3 regions of the Paenibacillus protaetiae genome follow, and region 3 is predicted to be linked to each of the others. Evidence: riboswitches for the same ligand, from Rfam matches in the RefSeq annotation. Region 3 holds a riboswitch; each other region holds the start of a gene.

Region 1 (5,750 bases), 940 kb from region 3:
TCTCCGCATCCGCTTCACGTTCCGCAGCGGCTGCGGAGCTTATCTCTGCCGCCTGTCCGGTATTTTGCCCCTGCTCTAGCTGCTCTTCCGCCAAGCTGGCTGTGCTCCCGGCGCCGACCGCCCTCTCTACGCTTTCGGCGCTATCTGCAGCAGCTGTCTGCAGCCGGTGGCTGCTGATCTGATCTACTGCAGTAACAAACATATGCCGGAGGCGGCTGTCGAGCGTGTTGTCTTCACGGTTATAATCGTTCCCCGTGTTAATATAGTGGACGAGGCAGCTGCTCCAATGCACCCAATCGGATGGCTTTTCTTTCTTTTCGATAAACGTTTCGCTCCATCCGTAACCCAAAGCGGCAGTGATCCGCATACAGACGCGGTATCCGGGCGCATCAATACTGATGGCCGGGATGACGAACAGTTCGATCCGCTTGATTTGGATTTCGGACGCGTGAGGGACTTCGATCGCCAAATGATTGGCGAGGCGGTCTGTTAACATTTCCGCAGATTGAAACATAGAGCATTCTCTCCTTCGTTCGCTTACGAGGTTAGCTGTCGGATTCGGGCTAGAGAGAAGCCCTACGATGGCGCGCGGCCAACGATTCACCCCGGATGGCATACTTCATTTCCGCATGCCGATTGGGTCCCCCGCTTTTTTGTCTCCAAAAAATTCAGCGCAAAAATGTACCGTAACTGGGTATGAGGTTTATAGTAAACCTGAAAACCCGCTTTGTAAATATTTCGCTGGCCGATGCGGCATATCCTTTACACGATTTTGTCCTTTTTCCCTGAATGGCCGCAGCATTTTCCTTTATCTTTTATAAATACTCGTTTTTGCCCGCAGCTATGACTGTTATAGGGGAAAATGGGCTGCGGCAACGAAAAGAATCTATGTGCAATTTTCGGGAAATGAAGTATCCGCGAGATATTTTGAGCATTTTAAAGATTTTTAAAAAAGAAAGCGGTTTACATATACTCAAACCTCACCAATTTCTGCCTAAATCGCCTCTCTATTCTCTTTACAGCAGCTTGTGCCGGGAGTAAGATTCAGTTCATGCAAGTTCAAATGATTTCCAATCGCTGAGTTTCCGTCGCAAACGGAAAACGGGGGAACCATCCGCATGACGGGGCAAGCCGCAATTTGCCCTGCTGCGGTCCGCTGTGCAGGCAATCCGATGTGAGAGTCGGTTTGGCGCGCGGCAAGGGGTGAATCTTCAAGCAGGCACCATGGAGCATGCTTGAAGTAGGGCGACTCTCACCGCCCGAATCCGACAGCTAACCTCGTAAGCGTTGTTCGAGAGAGGGATGATGAGCTGTGGCTTATTTTGGCCGCAGAGGTCACTGTGCCTCTGCGGCTTTTTTGCGCCGGCATGGCGCTATGCTATTGTGCATGACGGTTTAAAACCATATGGGTGCTATTCGCAGTACCCAGTCGCTGAATTTTGCCGGAATGGCAAAAGCGGGGGAACCAAACGGGCGGGAACAGGCTGCCGGCTGGCTATTCAAGAGCCGGCGCAGCCAATCCGCCCATGGGGTGAGTCGCGCGGCTTCAATGAAGCAGCGCGTAGGGCGACTTCCGCGCCCGAATCCGACAGCTAACCTCGTAAGCGTGTCCGGGAGAGACACTCGATATCGTGCTGCTGCTTGATATAGCGGCGCAGCCAAGCTTTTGCCGCATAGGCGAAGCTTCGCTTGCGCTGCCGTAAAGCCGAAGCCGAGGGAGCTGCTTCTCTGCTCCTAAGGCTTCTTTTTTGTTGCCTTTTTTCAGGAAAATGGGGCTTATAAGCACATTTTATTGGAACGGATTTACCATTCAGCGCAATGGACCGCGGTTTATTGTGCCATTACGCAGGTTTATTTGGAGGTTGAACATGACGGACTTATGTATGGTTTTGACGCTGGCCTTATGCTTTGGGCTGTACGTTTTGTTTGCAGTCTGGTGCGGCAAGACGATAGACGATCAGGAAAGCGGGGATGAAACGTGATTCTGGCAGCGGTTGTTACGGTATTTGTATTTTTGTATTTGGTGTACGCGCTGCTCCATCCGGATAAATTCTGATCGGGCGCAGTTATTCCTTAGGGGGTTATGGAATGGAAATTTTGCAGATGGCGGTTGTTGTGGCGGTTGTGATCCTGCTCGTTAAACCGCTTGGCACCTATGTGTACCATGTGTTCTCGAACGAGCCGAACTGGACGGACCGGATATTCGGACCTGTAGAGAGGCTGCTCTATAAATGGATCGGGCTGAAAAAAAGGAACGGCATGACCTGGAAAACCTACACGCTTAGTTTCCTGCTCACGAACGTGGTGCTTGTCGCGGTCAGCTATATCATCCTGCGGGTGCAGACCGGGCTTCCGTTTAATCCGAACGGAATCGGCAATATGGAGCAGTCGCTGGCGTTTAATACGGTCATCAGCTTTATTACGAATACGAACCTGCAGCATTACAGCGGCGAAACGGGGCTTACCTATTTCTCGCAGATGGCGGTCATCATGATGATGATGTTTACGTCCGCCGCAACCGGCTTTTCGGTAGCGATCGCTTTCGTGCGCGGCCTTACGAGCAAAGGACAAACGATCGGCAACTTTTTCGAGGATTTTGTCAAAGCGCACACCCGCATTTTCCTGCCGTTTGCGTTCGTCATTACGCTTGTGCTTGTGGCGCTGCAAGTGCCGCAGACGCTTGACCCGACGTTATCGGTGACGACGCTGGAAGGCGCCGTGCAGCATATCGCGATCGGTCCGGTCGCTTCGCTGGAATCGATCAAGCATCTAGGCACAAACGGCGGCGGTTTTATGGGAGCGAACTCCGCCCATCCGTTCGAGAACCCGAATCCGCTGACGAATGTCATCGAGATTGTGTCGATGTGGGCGCTGCCGGCTGCTCTTCCTTATACGTTTGGCTTGTTCGCCAAAAACAAAAAGCAGGGCTGGGTCATTTTCTCGGCGATGATGTGCTTGTTCTTAGTGTTCTTGGCAACTGCCTATGCTTCGGAAAAAGCCGGAACACCGCTTATTCATTCGCTTGGCGCAGATGCCTCCCAAGGTAGCATGGAAGGCAAGGAGACGCGGTTCGGCATTGCGCAGTCCGCTTTGTTTACGGCTGTGACGACGGCGGCGACGACCGGATCGGTCGATAATATGCACGATACGCTGACGCCGCTTGGCGGCATGGTGCCGATGGCCGAAATGATGCTGAACGTCGTGTTTGGCGGCAAAGGGGTTGGCCTGGTCAACATGCTGATGTACGCCATACTGGCCGTATTTATTTGCGGCCTCATGGTCGGGCGCACGCCGGAATTTCTCGGGCGCAAAATCGAGCCAAAGGAAATGAAGCTGATCGCCGTCGCGATACTAGCGCATCCGTTTATTATTCTGGTGCCGACGGCGCTAGCCATGGCGATAGACGCCGGCAGTTCGGCGATTACGAACCCGGGCTTCCACGGCATTAGCCAGGTGCTGTACGAATATACGTCGTCGGCCGCCAACAACGGCTCGGGTTTCGAAGGGTTGGCTGACAATACGGCCTTCTGGAACGTCAGCACCGGCCTTGTCATGCTGTTCGGCAGATACATTTCCATGATTGCGATGCTCGCCGTCGCAGGTTCGCTTGTGCGCAAGCAGCCGGTACCGGAAACGCTTGGGACATTCCGGACCAATAACGCGCTGTTTACCGGACTGCTGGCCGGCACGGTTATCCTGATTGGGGCTTTGACCTTTTTGCCGGCGATTGCGCTTGGGCCTGTTGCCGAACATTTGACAATGCGATAACGGATGGTGATAGAAGATGAACGATTCACGAAAAAAGAAGCTGCTTACGCCCGAACTGGTCGGAGCAGCCTTAAAGGATAGCTTGATTAAGCTGAACCCGGTTGCGATGATGAAAAATCCCGTCATGTTTGTCGTAGAGATCGGCACCGTACTGGTGCTGCTGATGGTTTTGTTCCCGGCCGCGTTTGACGCGCCGGGAAGCAGGGGATTTAATGCAGCGGTATTTTTCATCCTGCTCTTCACCGTGCTGTTCGCGAACTTCGCGGAAGCGCTGGCCGAAGGCAGGGGCAAAGCGCAGGCGGATACGCTGAAACGGACGAAAACCGAAATGAAGGCAAATAAAGTGACGGAGACGGGCATCAAGACAGTCCTGTCCACCGAGCTGAGGAAAGGCGATTTGATTGTCGTAGAGCAAGGCGAGATGATCCCCGGCGACGGCGAAGTCGTCGAAGGCGTCGCTTCGGTGGACGAATCGGCGATTACCGGGGAATCGGCTCCGGTCATGAAAGAAGCGGGCGGCGATTTCAGCTCTGTAACCGGCGGAACACGAGTTGTCAGCGACCGGATCAAGGTGCGGATAACGGCGGATCCGGGCGAATCGTTTATCGACCGGATGATATCGCTGGTGGAAGGGGCGAAACGGCAGAAGACCCCGAACGAAATCGCGCTGAATACGCTGCTGACGAGCTTGACGCTTATTTTCCTGATCGTGGTCGTCACGCTTGGACCAATCGCCGGTTATTTGGACATTGATCTGGAAATTCCCGTATTGATCTCCCTTCTGGTCTGCCTTATTCCGACGACCATCGGCGGGCTGCTGTCCGCCATCGGCATTGCGGGCATGGATCGGGTGACCCGTTTCAACGTACTGGCGATGTCGGGGAAAGCAGTGGAAGCGGCCGGCGACATTAACACGATGATTTTGGATAAAACGGGCACGATTACGTTTGGCAACCGGATGGCAAGCGATTTTATTCCGGTTGGTTCTTGCAGCAGGGAGCTGCTGCCCGTCTGGGCGGCAATCGGCTCGGTGAAAGACGATACGCCGGAAGGGCGTTCCGTGCTGGACTACATGAAGAAACACGGCATTTCTTATGATGCGGCGATTGCAGAGGGCGGGGAGTTTATTCCGTTTCAAGCTGAAACCCGAATGAGCGGCATTGATCTGACGGACGGGCGGAAGGTGCGCAAAGGCGCCGTCGATGCGGTGCGCCAATGGGTGCAGGCGCAAGGCGGGGACGTGCCTGAGGGTTTGGACGCGAATGCCAGCGCAATTGCGGCGGAAGGCGGAACTCCGCTGGCCGTGGCGGTCGACAAAAAAATTTATGGCCTCATTTATTTGAAGGATACGGTTAAGCCGGGCATGAAGGAACGGTTCGATCAGCTTCGCCGGATGGGTATCCGCACAATCATGTGTACGGGCGACAATCCGCTTACGGCGGCGACCATTGCCAGAGAAGCGGGGGTCGACGATTATATCGCCGAAAGCAAGCCGGAGGACAAAATCGCCGTCATCCGCAGGGAACAGGCGGCAGGCAAGCTGGTCGCGATGACCGGCGACGGCACAAACGACGCTCCGGCGCTGGCGCAAGCCGACGTGGGACTTGCGATGAACAGCGGCACGGCGGCGGCCAAAGAAGCGGCCAACATGATTGATCTGGACTCCGATCCGTCCAAAATCATCGAAGTTGTCGCCATCGGCAAACAGCTGCTAATGACCCGCGGCGCGCTCACGACGTTCAGCATTGCTAACGATGTGGCCAAATATTTTGCCATCATCCCGGCGATGTTTATGGCCGCGATTCCGCAGATGGATACGCTGAACGTCATGAAGCTCGGCTCGCCGCTGTCGGCTGTTTTATCGGCGCTTGTGTTTAATGCGATTATTATTCCGCTGCTGATTCCGCTGGCGATGAAAGGTGTTGCCTACAAGCCGATGAGCGGCAACAAGCTGCTCAGCCGCAACCTGCTTATTTATGGCC
Region 2 (5,750 bases), 120 kb from region 3:
ACAATTTTCGACAAGAAATAAATGGTTGTGTCGAAAATTTGAACAAAGGGGGAATGAAGTTGCATAAAAAACTAAACGAGGAAAAAGTATTTAAAGATCCGGTGCACAACTATGTTTATGTACAAGATGAGATAATTTGGAATTTGGTGAACACCAAAGAATTTCAACGGCTGAGACGGATCCGCCAGCTCGGCACCTCCTATTTGACGTTCCATGGCGCGGAGCACAGCCGATTCTCCCATTCTCTTGGCGTATATGAAATGACCCGCAAAATTATTTCCCAGTTCGAACGGCACGGTTATTCCGACTGGCCCCAAGAGGAAAAGCTGGTTTCGCTTTGCGCTGCGCTGCTGCATGATATCGGACACGGACCATTTTCCCATTCGCTGGAGCAGGTATTTGAAACCCATCATGAGCAGTGGACCTGCAACATTATATTGGGGGATACGGAAGTAAACCGGGTGCTGCGAGAGGCAGGAGATGATTTTCCCGATCAAGTGGCGCAAGTCATTCGAAGGAAATACCCGAAGCCGATCGTCGTCAGCCTCGTTTCCAGCCAGATGGATGCGGACCGGATGGACTACTTGCTGCGCGACGCTTATTATACCGGCGTACATTACGGCACGTTTGACCTGGAGCGGATACTGCGCGTATTGCGGCCCTACAAAGGGAGAATTGTAGTAAAAGAAAGCGGCATGCATGCCGTTGAGCATTATTTAATGTCGCGGTACCAAATGTACTGGCAAATTTATTTCCATCCGGTGACCCGCAGCTCGGAAATTATTTTGCGGCAAATCTTCCGCCGGGCGAAACAATTATATGAAGAAAACTATTCGTTTGCCTATATGCCGGCACCGCTTAAAAGCCTTCTCGACGGCACGATCAACGTGCCTCATTATTTGAAGCTGGACGAATCGCTGGTGCAGACCGCGTTCAGCGAATGGTCGGAGGAGCGGGACGGGCTGCTGGCCGACCTGTGCAGCCGGTTTTTGAATCGCAAATTGTACAAATATATTACGATTGATAACCCAAGCGAAACGCTGCTGAATGAAATTGAACAGCAATGGGTTAAAATCGGCCTTTCGCCGGAGTATCATATGGAAATTGATTTTCCATATGACCAGCCTTATGATGTTTACCGGCCAGATGCGAAAAAAGGCGAAAAGGAAGAAAAAACACCGATTTTGCTGCTGGATAACGAAGATAGAATAAGCGAAATTTCGCAAAAATCGGACATTGTCCGCTCGATCACAGGGCTGCACCAAGGCGAGTATCGCCTGTATTATCCGGAAGAACCGCTGCTGGCGGCCAAATCATCGCTTACGGGGTCTATTCGCCAGTTATTTAAGCTATAAGCTTTACGACTATTAAGGAAAACTAACCATATATAGGAAGAAAAACAGGAGGGTCGGCTAACATGTTATTCGACACACATGCGCATTTGGATTCGCCCAATTTCGACGGAGATCGCGATGAGGTCATTGCCCGCGCGCGTGAAGCGGGAGTAGGGCTGATCGTTAATATCGGCTTTAACCGGGAGACGATCCCGACGACTATCGCATTAGCGGAACAGCATGATTTTATTTATGCGGCGGTAGGGTGGCATCCGGTTGATTCCATTGATATGAAACCCGGCGACCTGGAGTGGATCGAGCAGCTGGCGAGCCATCCGAAAGTGGTTGCAATCGGGGAAATCGGGCTTGATTACCACTGGGACACTTCGCCTAAAGAAGTTCAGCATCATGTGTTCCGCGAACAAATCCGCTTAGCCAAAAAAGTAGGCAAACCCATCATCATTCATAACCGGGATGCCCATGAGGATATCGTCAAAATTTTGAAGGAAGAGAACGCCTCCGAAGTCGGCGGCATTATGCACTGCTTTTCCGGAAGCTGGGAAACGGCCAAATTATGCTTGGACATGAATTTCTATATTTCGTTTGGCGGACCGGTCACTTTTAAAAATGCGAGGGTGCCAAAAGAGGTGCTTGCGAAGGTGCCGCTTGACCGTTTATTGATCGAAACCGACTGCCCATATTTGGCGCCTCATCCTTATCGAGGGAAGCGGAATGAGTCCGCTTACGTGGCTCTGGTCGCAGAGGCTGCGGCGGAAATTACGGGCAAATCCGTCGGGGAAATCAGCCGAATTACAGCTGAAAATGGAAGAAAATGTTTTGGTCTATTATGAGAATCGTTAAAAAATAGAGATATCGTGTGAAATAGAGCGAAAAAACTGTTTTTTGTGAGATCAATCGCTCATATTTTCCTGAAATATTCAAATAAATCGCTTATAGCGACTTTTATCTAATCTTTACAATGAGCACTGGATGAAGGTATGATTCATTTCAGAGCTTTATAAGATTGTATCGGATTTCCAGTAACGCTTAATCTCCGGATGGAGAGCGGGGGAACCAGGCGAATAAGCGACGGGCATGTATGGCAGCCTGCTGCTTAAGAGCATTTGAATTCTTCTTGGGGTGAATTTCGCCAAGGTCGCCATGAGCGGCCGGCAGTGAATCGGGCAGCTCTCTCGCCCAAACCCGACAGCTAACCTCGTAAGCGTATATAGAGAGCGATCAACTCGTGTTACTTTTTCCTATGCAGCCCTTTATGGGAAGCCACGAAACAGATCCTCTGTCGAAGGCTTCTTTTTATTTTTTGTTTTTTACATAAAGGCGTCCGGCAAGAGGCAAGTAACAACGATTTACTGGATTCGCGTGCCAATGCACGCCAATATTTTATAGTCGCGCTAAGAATCATGCGTAACACTAGCGGCGGGGCTATGAAGGAGGACCGAAGAAATGGGCGCAGAAGTAAAGGACACCCATGGGCAACGATCATCCAGCATGTCTTTCGCATGGCGATGGAAGCATGACCACCTTCGTTTAATTTTATTGAGTGCAATAATCTCAATCGCTATGACTTTCATGTTTTTGATGTTGTTGTACGGAACAAGTGATAAGAACGTATCTCTGGTTGTGAACGGCAAAGAAACCCTTGTGGAGACGAAGCAGGGGGTACTGCAGAAGCTGCTGGATGAACAAGCTATCACGGTTGGTCCGCATGATGAAGTTTCCGCTCCGCTTGATGCGAAGCTGAGGGACGGAGACCGTATTGTCATTAATCATGCGGTGAAAGTAACGGTAAAGGCTGACGGCAAATTATCAACGGTGTACACAACGGACAAAACAGTTGCGGGTGCGATTGATGATTTAAATATTAACGTCCGGGATGCGGACAAAGTGACACCGGCTCTGGAAGCCCAGTTGACGGGAGATACCCAAATTACGATCGTCCGGGTGGATACTCATATCACCAAGACGGAGAAGTCGCTGCCGTTCAACATTGTGAAGCAAGAAGATCCCACCCTGGAAAAAGGGAAGGAGAAGCTTGTTCGCACCGGCCAGCAAGGCATTATTGTGGAGCAGGTAGAGAAGCAATACGAAGACGGGCAGCTTGTGTCGAAGAAAATAATCGACCAGGTTGTTCAAAAAAATGCCGTAAATCAGCTTGTCGCTATCGGCACCAAAAAAGCGGCGCCTAAAGTGACGACACTTGCAGCAGCTTCGGTTACAAAAGGCGGCCTTACGTTTAATCCGAAAAAGGTGCTGAAAAATGTAACGTTAACGGCCTATACCGCTGACGCGGCTTCGACCGGCAAAGAAGAAGGCCACCCTTCGTTTGGCATTACCGCCTCGGGCACCAAGGTGACGGAAGGGCGCACCATTGCGGTCGATCCGGATGTTATACCGCTTGGCTGGTGGGTTTATATCGAGGGCATCGGTTTCCGCCGGGCGGAAGATACCGGCAGCGCCGTAAACGGCAACAAAATTGACGTTTATTTCAACAGCTCTTCCTACGCAAAAAAATTCGGCAGGAAAAAAGGCTACACGGTCTACGTCCTTGGCCCGAATAAACCGCCTGCTAGTTAATGAGACGGCTGGCGTACTCTTTTTGTTGCAATCATCATGTAATTATAATTTAATTAAGCCATGCTAAGAAGAGGTTATGCCTCTTCTTTTTGTATTGCCCGAACGGAAAGGATGGATCGTTTGATTAAAGAAATTATTGTCGTGGAGGGCAAGGACGATACAGCTGCCATTAAGCGGGCGGTTGATGCCGATACGATTGAAACAAACGGCTCTGCGGTCGGCCCGGACGTATTGCGCCGGATCAAGCTGGCACAGGAGCGCAGAGGCGTTATTATATTTACCGACCCGGACCATGCCGGGGAGCGCATCCGAAAAATCGTTGCGCAGCATGTTCAAGGATGCAAACATGCCTTTTTGCCGCAGGAGAAAGCGGAATACAAAGGCGACATCGGCATCGAGAACGCGTCGCCGGAGTCCATTCGCGAAGCGCTTGCCAACGTGCGCACAGAAGCAGCCGGGGCAATCGAAGGCGAGATCACATGGGACGATTTGATTGATGCCGGCCTGATTGTCCATCCCGATGCGGCTGAACGGAGGCTGAAGATGGGCAAGCTGTTAGGAATCGGTTATGCGAACGGCAAAACGTTTTATAAACGGTGCATCAGCTTTCATATTACGAAAGAAGAATTTCTGAAAGCATATCAAGCTATGGAAGTGGAACCTGCAGGCGGTCCTGCCGGCGGAGCTGCAAGGAAAGGGGATTAAAAGATGAGTAACGCTCGAGGAGGCATGGGAGCGGCCGATGTCGGCACGCCCAGGCGGACGAAAGAAATTATCGCGAAATACGGGTTCTCGTTCAAGAAAAGTTTAGGACAGAACTTCCTGATCGATCAAAATATTTTAAATAAAATTGTAGAAGCGGCGGAGCTGGACAAAACGAAAGGCGCTCTGGAAATCGGGCCGGGCATCGGCGCGCTGACCGGTCAGCTTGCCGAAGCTGCCGGCAAAGTAACGGCTATTGAAATTGACAACCGGCTCATTCCGATATTGCGTGATGTGCTGGCCGAAGAAAAGCATGTAGAAGTTGTACACGGCGATGTGCTGAAGCTGGATCTGGCCAAGCTGCTGCAGGAAAAATACGAGGGCATGACCGGGGTGAGCGTGGTCGCCAACCTGCCTTATTACGTCACGACGCCGATTCTGATGAAGCTGCTGGAAGAGCGGCTGCCGCTGGAGCATATTGTCGTCATGATCCAAAAAGAAGTAGCCGAGCGGATGGCGGCGAAGCCGGGCGGCAAAGAATACGGCAGCCTGAGCGTCGCGGTCCAATATTATTGCGAGCCGAAGCTCGTCTGCACCGTGCCGCACACGGTGTTTATTCCGCAGCCAAACGTCGATTCGGCAGTGATCAAGCTGTCGCTGCGCGACAAGCCGCCGGTCGACATCACCGACGAGGGACATTTTTTCCGCGTTGTGGGCGCAAGCTTCGCTCAGCGGCGCAAGACGCTGGCGAACAACTTGACGGCATTCGCCGGCAAGGAGCGCCGCGAGGCGGTGCTGAAGCTGCTGGAAGGCTGCGGCATCGACCCGACCCGGCGCGGCGAGACGCTGTCGATGGAGGAATTCGCGCGAATCAGCCGCGCTATGCTGGAGCAGGGTTGGGCCTAACGGCCTATAACAAGCTGTATACTTATTAAGCCGCCGGTTAAGGCGGCTGTTCCCTTTTTGGCGAAGGGGACCGCTCCTGCTTGGAGACGTTATGGAACATCATCATGGCACGGGAAAACCCGGTTTTCAGCCCTTGTTGGCATGGAATCCGGGTTTTTTATATCGCCAGCTCGCTGTAACTGCGTCCTCCGCGTCTGCAGGCTGCCTGCAAAA
Region 3 (5,750 bases):
ATAGTCGGTATAGTTCTGCAGCATTGTGGAGATGGCGTTCGCCAGCGAGCGCGACTCCGGCTTCACCTCCGCGCTGCCGGATGCAAACAGCGCCTTGTCGCTAATGGTAATCATCAGCTGCGATTGATTCAGCTTTGTCGCCAAATCGGAGGTCAGCCCGTGCGACTTAATATATTCATCCACTTGCTTCTTCAGCTTCTCCAAATCTTCTTGCTCTTGCTTGGCCAGCGATTGCTGGTTTTTTTTATCTTGGTCATCGGCATCCTGTTTTTTCTTCTCCGGATCCTCGCCGGCTTTAACAACAGAAGGGTTCTGCAGCAGCCCGTTGCCGTTATTGAATGTAATTTTAAAGGCTTGGCTCATTTCCTCGAATTTTTTCACGTCAACGGAACTCATCGAGTATAGTACTATAAACAAAGCCAGCAACAGCGTCATTAAGTCCGAATAAGGAAGAAGCCACGACTCGTTTGGATGATCGTCATCATGCTCCTCGTGTCTGCGCTTTTTGCTCAAAGGCTGCATCCTCCTTTTCGCGCATCTGATCGCGTTCGGTAGGCGTCAAATAGACGGTAAGCTTCTGGCTGATCGCAATGGTGGAGACGCCGGATTGGATGGACAATAAGCCTTCTACCATCATGAGGCGGAGCTCGATTTCTTTTTTCGAGATTCGTTTCAGCTTATTGGCAATCGGATGCCACAACACGTAACCGGTAAATATGCCAAGCAATGTCGCGATGAAGGCGGCGGCGATCGCATGGGATAAATGTTCCATGCTGCTCATATCCCCTAGTGCGGCGATGAGACCAACGACAGCCCCCAGCACGCCAAGCGTCGGCGCATACATGCCGGCCTGCGAGAACATGAGCGACCCGGCTTTGTGGCGGTTTTCCGTTGCGGAAATATCTTCGAGCAGTACATCCCGGACAAAATCCTGGTCGTTGCCGTCAATAATCATCCGCATGCCGTTTTTCAGAAAAGCATCGTCAATGTCATCTAATTTGGCTTCCAGCGCCAGAAGGCCTTCGCGGCGGGTAATGGACGCCCATTCCATAAAATTTTGAATAAGCTGCTCGCGCGGCATCAGCTTTTGGTTGGAAAACGCGATTTTCAGCAGCTTCGGAAATTTGCTGATCTCTGACATCGGAAAGGCGACAAAAAGCGAAGCGGCTGTTCCTACAATAATAATGACAAAAGCAGCAGGATTGTATAAATTACCTAAACCAGCCCCCTTGAGCACCATGCCGCCTAACAGCGCTGAAACCCCCAGCACTACACCGATAATTGTTGATTTTTCCATAATACACCCCGTTTGGCACATGATTTCGACAAAACTCTACTTCTTTTATTATCGTCATCGGAGGGCCGAGAGATTAGAGCGGGAGAGGAAATGCACTAGAGAGCGTTAAAATCCGGCAAATGCGTTACAATGGTAATAGAAGCTTTGAAATTTGGAATAAAGGCGGAATGCACATGGGAGTAAGACATGCAAGAGAATACGCGGATATTTTAAAAGACTTGACCGATGCGGTCAGCGGAATAAACCGCAGCTATACGTTTTTTGAGATGGAGAAGGGCGAATGGGAGGCGCTTGCTGATGCGGAGAAAAGCGAAGTGATGGAAGCGCTCGCCGATGATGTGTTTTTTGGCTTGGGCGAAGAAACGTCGATTGCGGTAGGCGATGGAATTGTGACGTACCATCCGAAACGGCATGTCATTGAAGTGACGCAAGGCGACAATGTATCCCATGTTGTCCGGCTCATCTGACCGAGCGGAACGGGCCGGGACTGAAAAGCGGCGCGCCGGATATCCGGCGCGTTGTGGTTATTCGGGCCGGCAGTGCTGCGGCTGGAACACCATGCAGTGAAATTCCGCTTCGCCTTCCGGTGTCGGCCGGAAATAGGTATCGGTTATGAGGAAGCCGGCTTTCGTGTAAGCGCGTATTGCGCGTTCGTTCCAGGTCAGCACCTCCAGATCAACTTCGTGATCCGGCTTTCGCTTCAACGCTTCATGCGCTAGGAGCAGCGCCAGCTGTGCGCCAAGCCCTTGGCCGCAGAAGTCCGGGCGAAGCCCCATGCCTAGCCGGGTTACGCCGGCCATCGGAAAGAGCTGTCCGAAGCCGGCCAGTTCCTGTTTATCGGTAACAATCGACACATATTGTGACTCGCGAATGGCTGCGCTGCCGAATTCAAACTCATCGCGCTCCATTTGCTCCCACGCCGGCCAGCCGTACAGGTTATAGGGGGATTCATACCGCCAGCTGCAAACGTGCCGGGCGTGGGCTGCGTCCATCGGGACAACAGTCAGCTGCGGCTCGCAGGGCTGGCTTTGGGATTTGATATGCGGCATAGGGGTTTTCTCCTTGTTATCTGGTCTAACTCGTATATGAAGTTTGCGCTTCTAGGCAGCTCTATAAACGAGATAAGTAATGGCGAGCAGCCGGTTAAAGCAAAAGCCGCAATGGAGGCTTGAGGAACAAGCACCATTGCGGCTTTTTGCCGGCAAGCGGGATACTGAACCGCATTCAGGTACCCGGCTTGACCTTAGTTATTGTCAGCATATTTCGCGAATACGTCGTCACTCATGACACGGCGAGCAGTTACGTAGCGCGTTTGGTAGTAGGACTCGCTCAGCTTGCTGATCATTACACCTTTACTGCTGGAGGCGTGTGCAAACTGGCCGTTGCCTACATAGATGCCAACATGGGAAATGCTGCGGCCATTCGTGTTGAAGAACACGAGATCGCCAGGACGAAGATCGCTTTGCGCAACCTTTGTACCTGCTTCTGCTTGCGATGCAGAGGTGCGTGGAAGGTCAATGCCCATTTGGTCAAACACATAGTTGGTAAAACCGGAGCAATCGAAGCCTTTCACTGTTGTACCGCCATACAGGTACGGAGTGCCGACGACATTCGCAACAATGCCGTCCATTTTGGAGCTTGCGAACATCGTGCCGACCTGGAATGATAGCAAAAGCACGAGTCCAACTAATACTGCAGTTACCTTCTTCAATGATGAAACTCCTTCCGATGCCGACGAGGTTAGCTGTGGGGTTCGGTTTGAAGGTCCCCTATGATTCCCAAGACGCATATGACAATGGAAGCACATAGCGTCGAAATCAATTCACCCAAGGTGGTTCCCCCGTTTTCCAAAAACGGAAATTAGGCTAGTTTTAGAAAATCTTAGGGATAAATATTCGTTTATTTTCCAGCATCTCCTCCTTTTTTTGCTGATTTTTAATAATTCTCATGTAGTCTTTTGGCTGAAAAACATCGTTTTTGTCCTCATTTTGCCTCTATCGCCATCCTCAAATAGAACTTGTGCTGGCCGGTGTCGAATGTTTGTCCGTTATGCGGGAAAAGGGACAAATTGCCTATATTATCAAGGCTTACGGTTATTTCAAGCTAGCATTCTTCCGGCTGATTCTATGTTCTATGTAAATCAAAGAGGAGGTATGCGGGCGGGACAAGCCGGGTTTAAAGCAGGCACGCGAAAAAAGCCGCTCTTTCTGCCGAAAGAGCGGCTTTTATGAGAATAGGATTAAAAATTTCTCAGATTGCAAGCTTTTGAGTTTGCGAGCGGCGTTATGACGCTTCCTTCGCTTGCAGGCATTCATATTGAGAAGCAACCGTCCATACTTTGAGCAGCGTCCGGATGAAGGAATAACTTTGATGAAGAATAAGTGCGATAAGCCCTGCCCAAATGAGCGATACGCCGGTCAACAGAAGCCCGCAGACAGCGGAGATGCCCCACATCGCTATCGTTACAGCCAGGTATGGAATGAGCCGGGTTAATGCTTGGCCCAGCGCTTTGAACGGGCCGGCGCCGGATACGGCGCCGAACTGCATGGCAAGCGAAATGAGGTGAAGCGCAAAGCCCCATAAGAGCCATGCCGCTGCCCAAGGCAAAGCCTGGCTAAGCAGCTCCTGTATGGAGCTGCTGGTCCAAAGCAGCTTGAACCCCCGCGGCAGCAGCCAGAAGGCGGGCGCAATGGCAAGCGCGGCTTGAATGACATACAGGAGCACGATTTTTTTCCACGATTTCTTTATGCCCTGGAAGAAGCGGGTGCCGCTATTGTCGTCTTTCGCATAATGAATCGAGTGGAAAAGCCCGGCGTTCAGCACGGGCGTCATGAGCATCCGGGCGGCGAGCAGGCCGCCAAGCGTCCATAAATAAGGGGTAGCCAGATCGGTCTTCAGCAGCCGGAATTGCGCTTCTGACAGGAATAGCTGAACTGCCGAATGGGAGGGCGATTCCGCCGGCCAGCGCTGCAGCAGCGGGGATATGGCGGAATCCAGGTACCGGTACAGGAAAAACCCCCAAATCAGCTGATAGATGAACAGAAAAACGATGATATACATATGTTTGACAGCCAGCCGCCAGCCTTGCTTCAAGTAGGTTTTCATTTGGTCTGCCGCCTCCCTTACCAGCCTAATAGATGGATGATGCCTTCAATCACCTTGGCAGTCCCGAGATCCCATCGGGTGCGGGTTTTATCCGAGACATCGGCCAGCATAAAATTGTTGATATGCTTGTTGTCCAGCACGTTCGTATTTTGCGGATCGAGGGCAGCCCAGACGAGCGGAGCGCTTTGGACTACATCGTATTGAATATGCGATTCTTCGCCGGTCCACACCTTCGGCATGACCGTGCCGTCGGCAAACTGGAGGATCACCGGGATCTGCCCGCCGATGCCGCCGTTGTTTTTAATCAGGACGGACGACTCATACATTGTTTTGCCGTTTTGCGCTATCGGCCGTGTCGAGACGGATGCGATGGCGTAGTCGGCCATTTGGCTGCCTTGTACATAATGGCTGAAATAATTGCCCCAGTTCTGCTTGGTCACCTGTTCGACAACCCGTTCGAAATCGCCGGTAGAAGGATGCTTGAACTTAAATTTTTGAAAATAAGTGCGCATAATTTTTTGCATCGTTTTATCGCCAACCTGCTGTTCGATGCCGCGCAGCACCAGCTTGCCGCGCATGTAGACGTTCTCCGCATATTGATCGCTGCCTTTATAATCCCAGGAAGGCTGCGTAAGCGAAGCCGGAGAAGTCATATAGCTGGCTTCCAGCGGCGTATTCGGGATAACGCCGTATTCGCTCTCCATTACTTTGTCTTCGGCATAGGACGTAAAACCTTCGTCGAGCCACGCTTCTTCAAACTCGTTGGACGCGACCATGCCGTACCAATATTGATGACCGATCTCATGGACGACAGTGCGTTCCAGCTCATAGCCGGGATTTGTTTGATCCGCTGCGAGCCCAGTCACGAGCGTCGGGTACTCCATGCCCCCCGCGCCTCCGGCTCCGGCCGGCGGCACGACAACCGACAGCGTCGTATACGGATATTCCCCGTACCACTGCGCATATTTCGTCAGCGCCGACTTAGCGGCATGCATGTACCGGTCCTGGAGGCCCGCTTGCGACGGGTCCAAATAAAGCTTGATTTTGACGCCGGGAATGTTCGGAGTGGATAAGGAGTCTTCGGCATATACGAAGTCGGGCGAAGCCGACCATCCGAAATCATGAACATCGTCGGCGTAATACTGGTAATACTTCCGTCCGTTAGCTGTCTCGGAAGTTTTGGTCTGGAAGCCGGTTGCCGCTACTTTGTAATTTTCCGGAACGCCGATCCGTACGCTGTAAATGCCGAAATCGCTGTAAAACTCCGAATTGCCGTGGTACTGGTGGACGTTCCAGCCTTCGCTTGTCCGGCCCCGAGTGCCGGCTGTCTCATAAACGGCCACCTTAG

The links. A riboswitch is a leader RNA that binds a small molecule or an ion and turns the genes downstream of it on or off. The one in region 3 is predicted to bind cyclic di-AMP.
Region 1: another riboswitch for cyclic di-AMP. It lies ahead of kdpF (K(+)-transporting ATPase subunit F); the one in region 3 lies ahead of ET464_RS14215 (C40 family peptidase).
Region 2: another riboswitch for cyclic di-AMP. It lies ahead of ET464_RS14815 (resuscitation-promoting factor); the one in region 3 lies ahead of ET464_RS14215 (C40 family peptidase).

The regions. Positions count from the first base shown of each region.
Region 1 is NZ_CP035492.1:2,138,072-2,143,821, reverse strand. It holds gene ET464_RS09845 (hypothetical protein) at 1-514, opposite strand, end outside; cyclic di-AMP (ydaO/yuaA leader) riboswitch at 520-684, opposite strand; cyclic di-AMP (ydaO/yuaA leader) riboswitch at 1,066-1,303, shown strand; cyclic di-AMP (ydaO/yuaA leader) riboswitch at 1,421-1,622, shown strand; gene kdpF (K(+)-transporting ATPase subunit F) at 1,979-2,056, shown strand; gene kdpA (potassium-transporting ATPase subunit KdpA) at 2,089-3,768, shown strand; gene kdpB (potassium-transporting ATPase subunit KdpB) at 3,785-5,750, shown strand, end outside.
Region 2 is NZ_CP035492.1:3,199,128-3,204,877, reverse strand. It holds gene ET464_RS14825 (HD domain-containing protein) at 60-1,355, shown strand; gene ET464_RS14820 (TatD family hydrolase) at 1,418-2,185, shown strand; cyclic di-AMP (ydaO/yuaA leader) riboswitch at 2,369-2,575, shown strand; gene ET464_RS14815 (resuscitation-promoting factor) at 2,799-3,929, shown strand; gene rnmV (ribonuclease M5) at 4,050-4,634, shown strand; gene rsmA (16S rRNA (adenine(1518)-N(6)/adenine(1519)-N(6))-dimethyltransferase RsmA) at 4,638-5,537, shown strand.
Region 3 is NZ_CP035492.1:3,075,892-3,081,641, reverse strand. It holds gene motB (flagellar motor protein MotB) at 1-513, opposite strand, end outside; gene motA (flagellar motor stator protein MotA) at 482-1,297, opposite strand; gene ET464_RS14225 (hypothetical protein) at 1,471-1,764, shown strand; gene ET464_RS14220 (GNAT family N-acetyltransferase) at 1,822-2,346, opposite strand; gene ET464_RS14215 (C40 family peptidase) at 2,541-3,008, opposite strand; cyclic di-AMP (ydaO/yuaA leader) riboswitch at 3,012-3,174, opposite strand; gene ET464_RS14210 (hypothetical protein) at 3,581-4,402, opposite strand; gene ET464_RS14205 (M1 family metallopeptidase) at 4,420-5,750, opposite strand, start outside.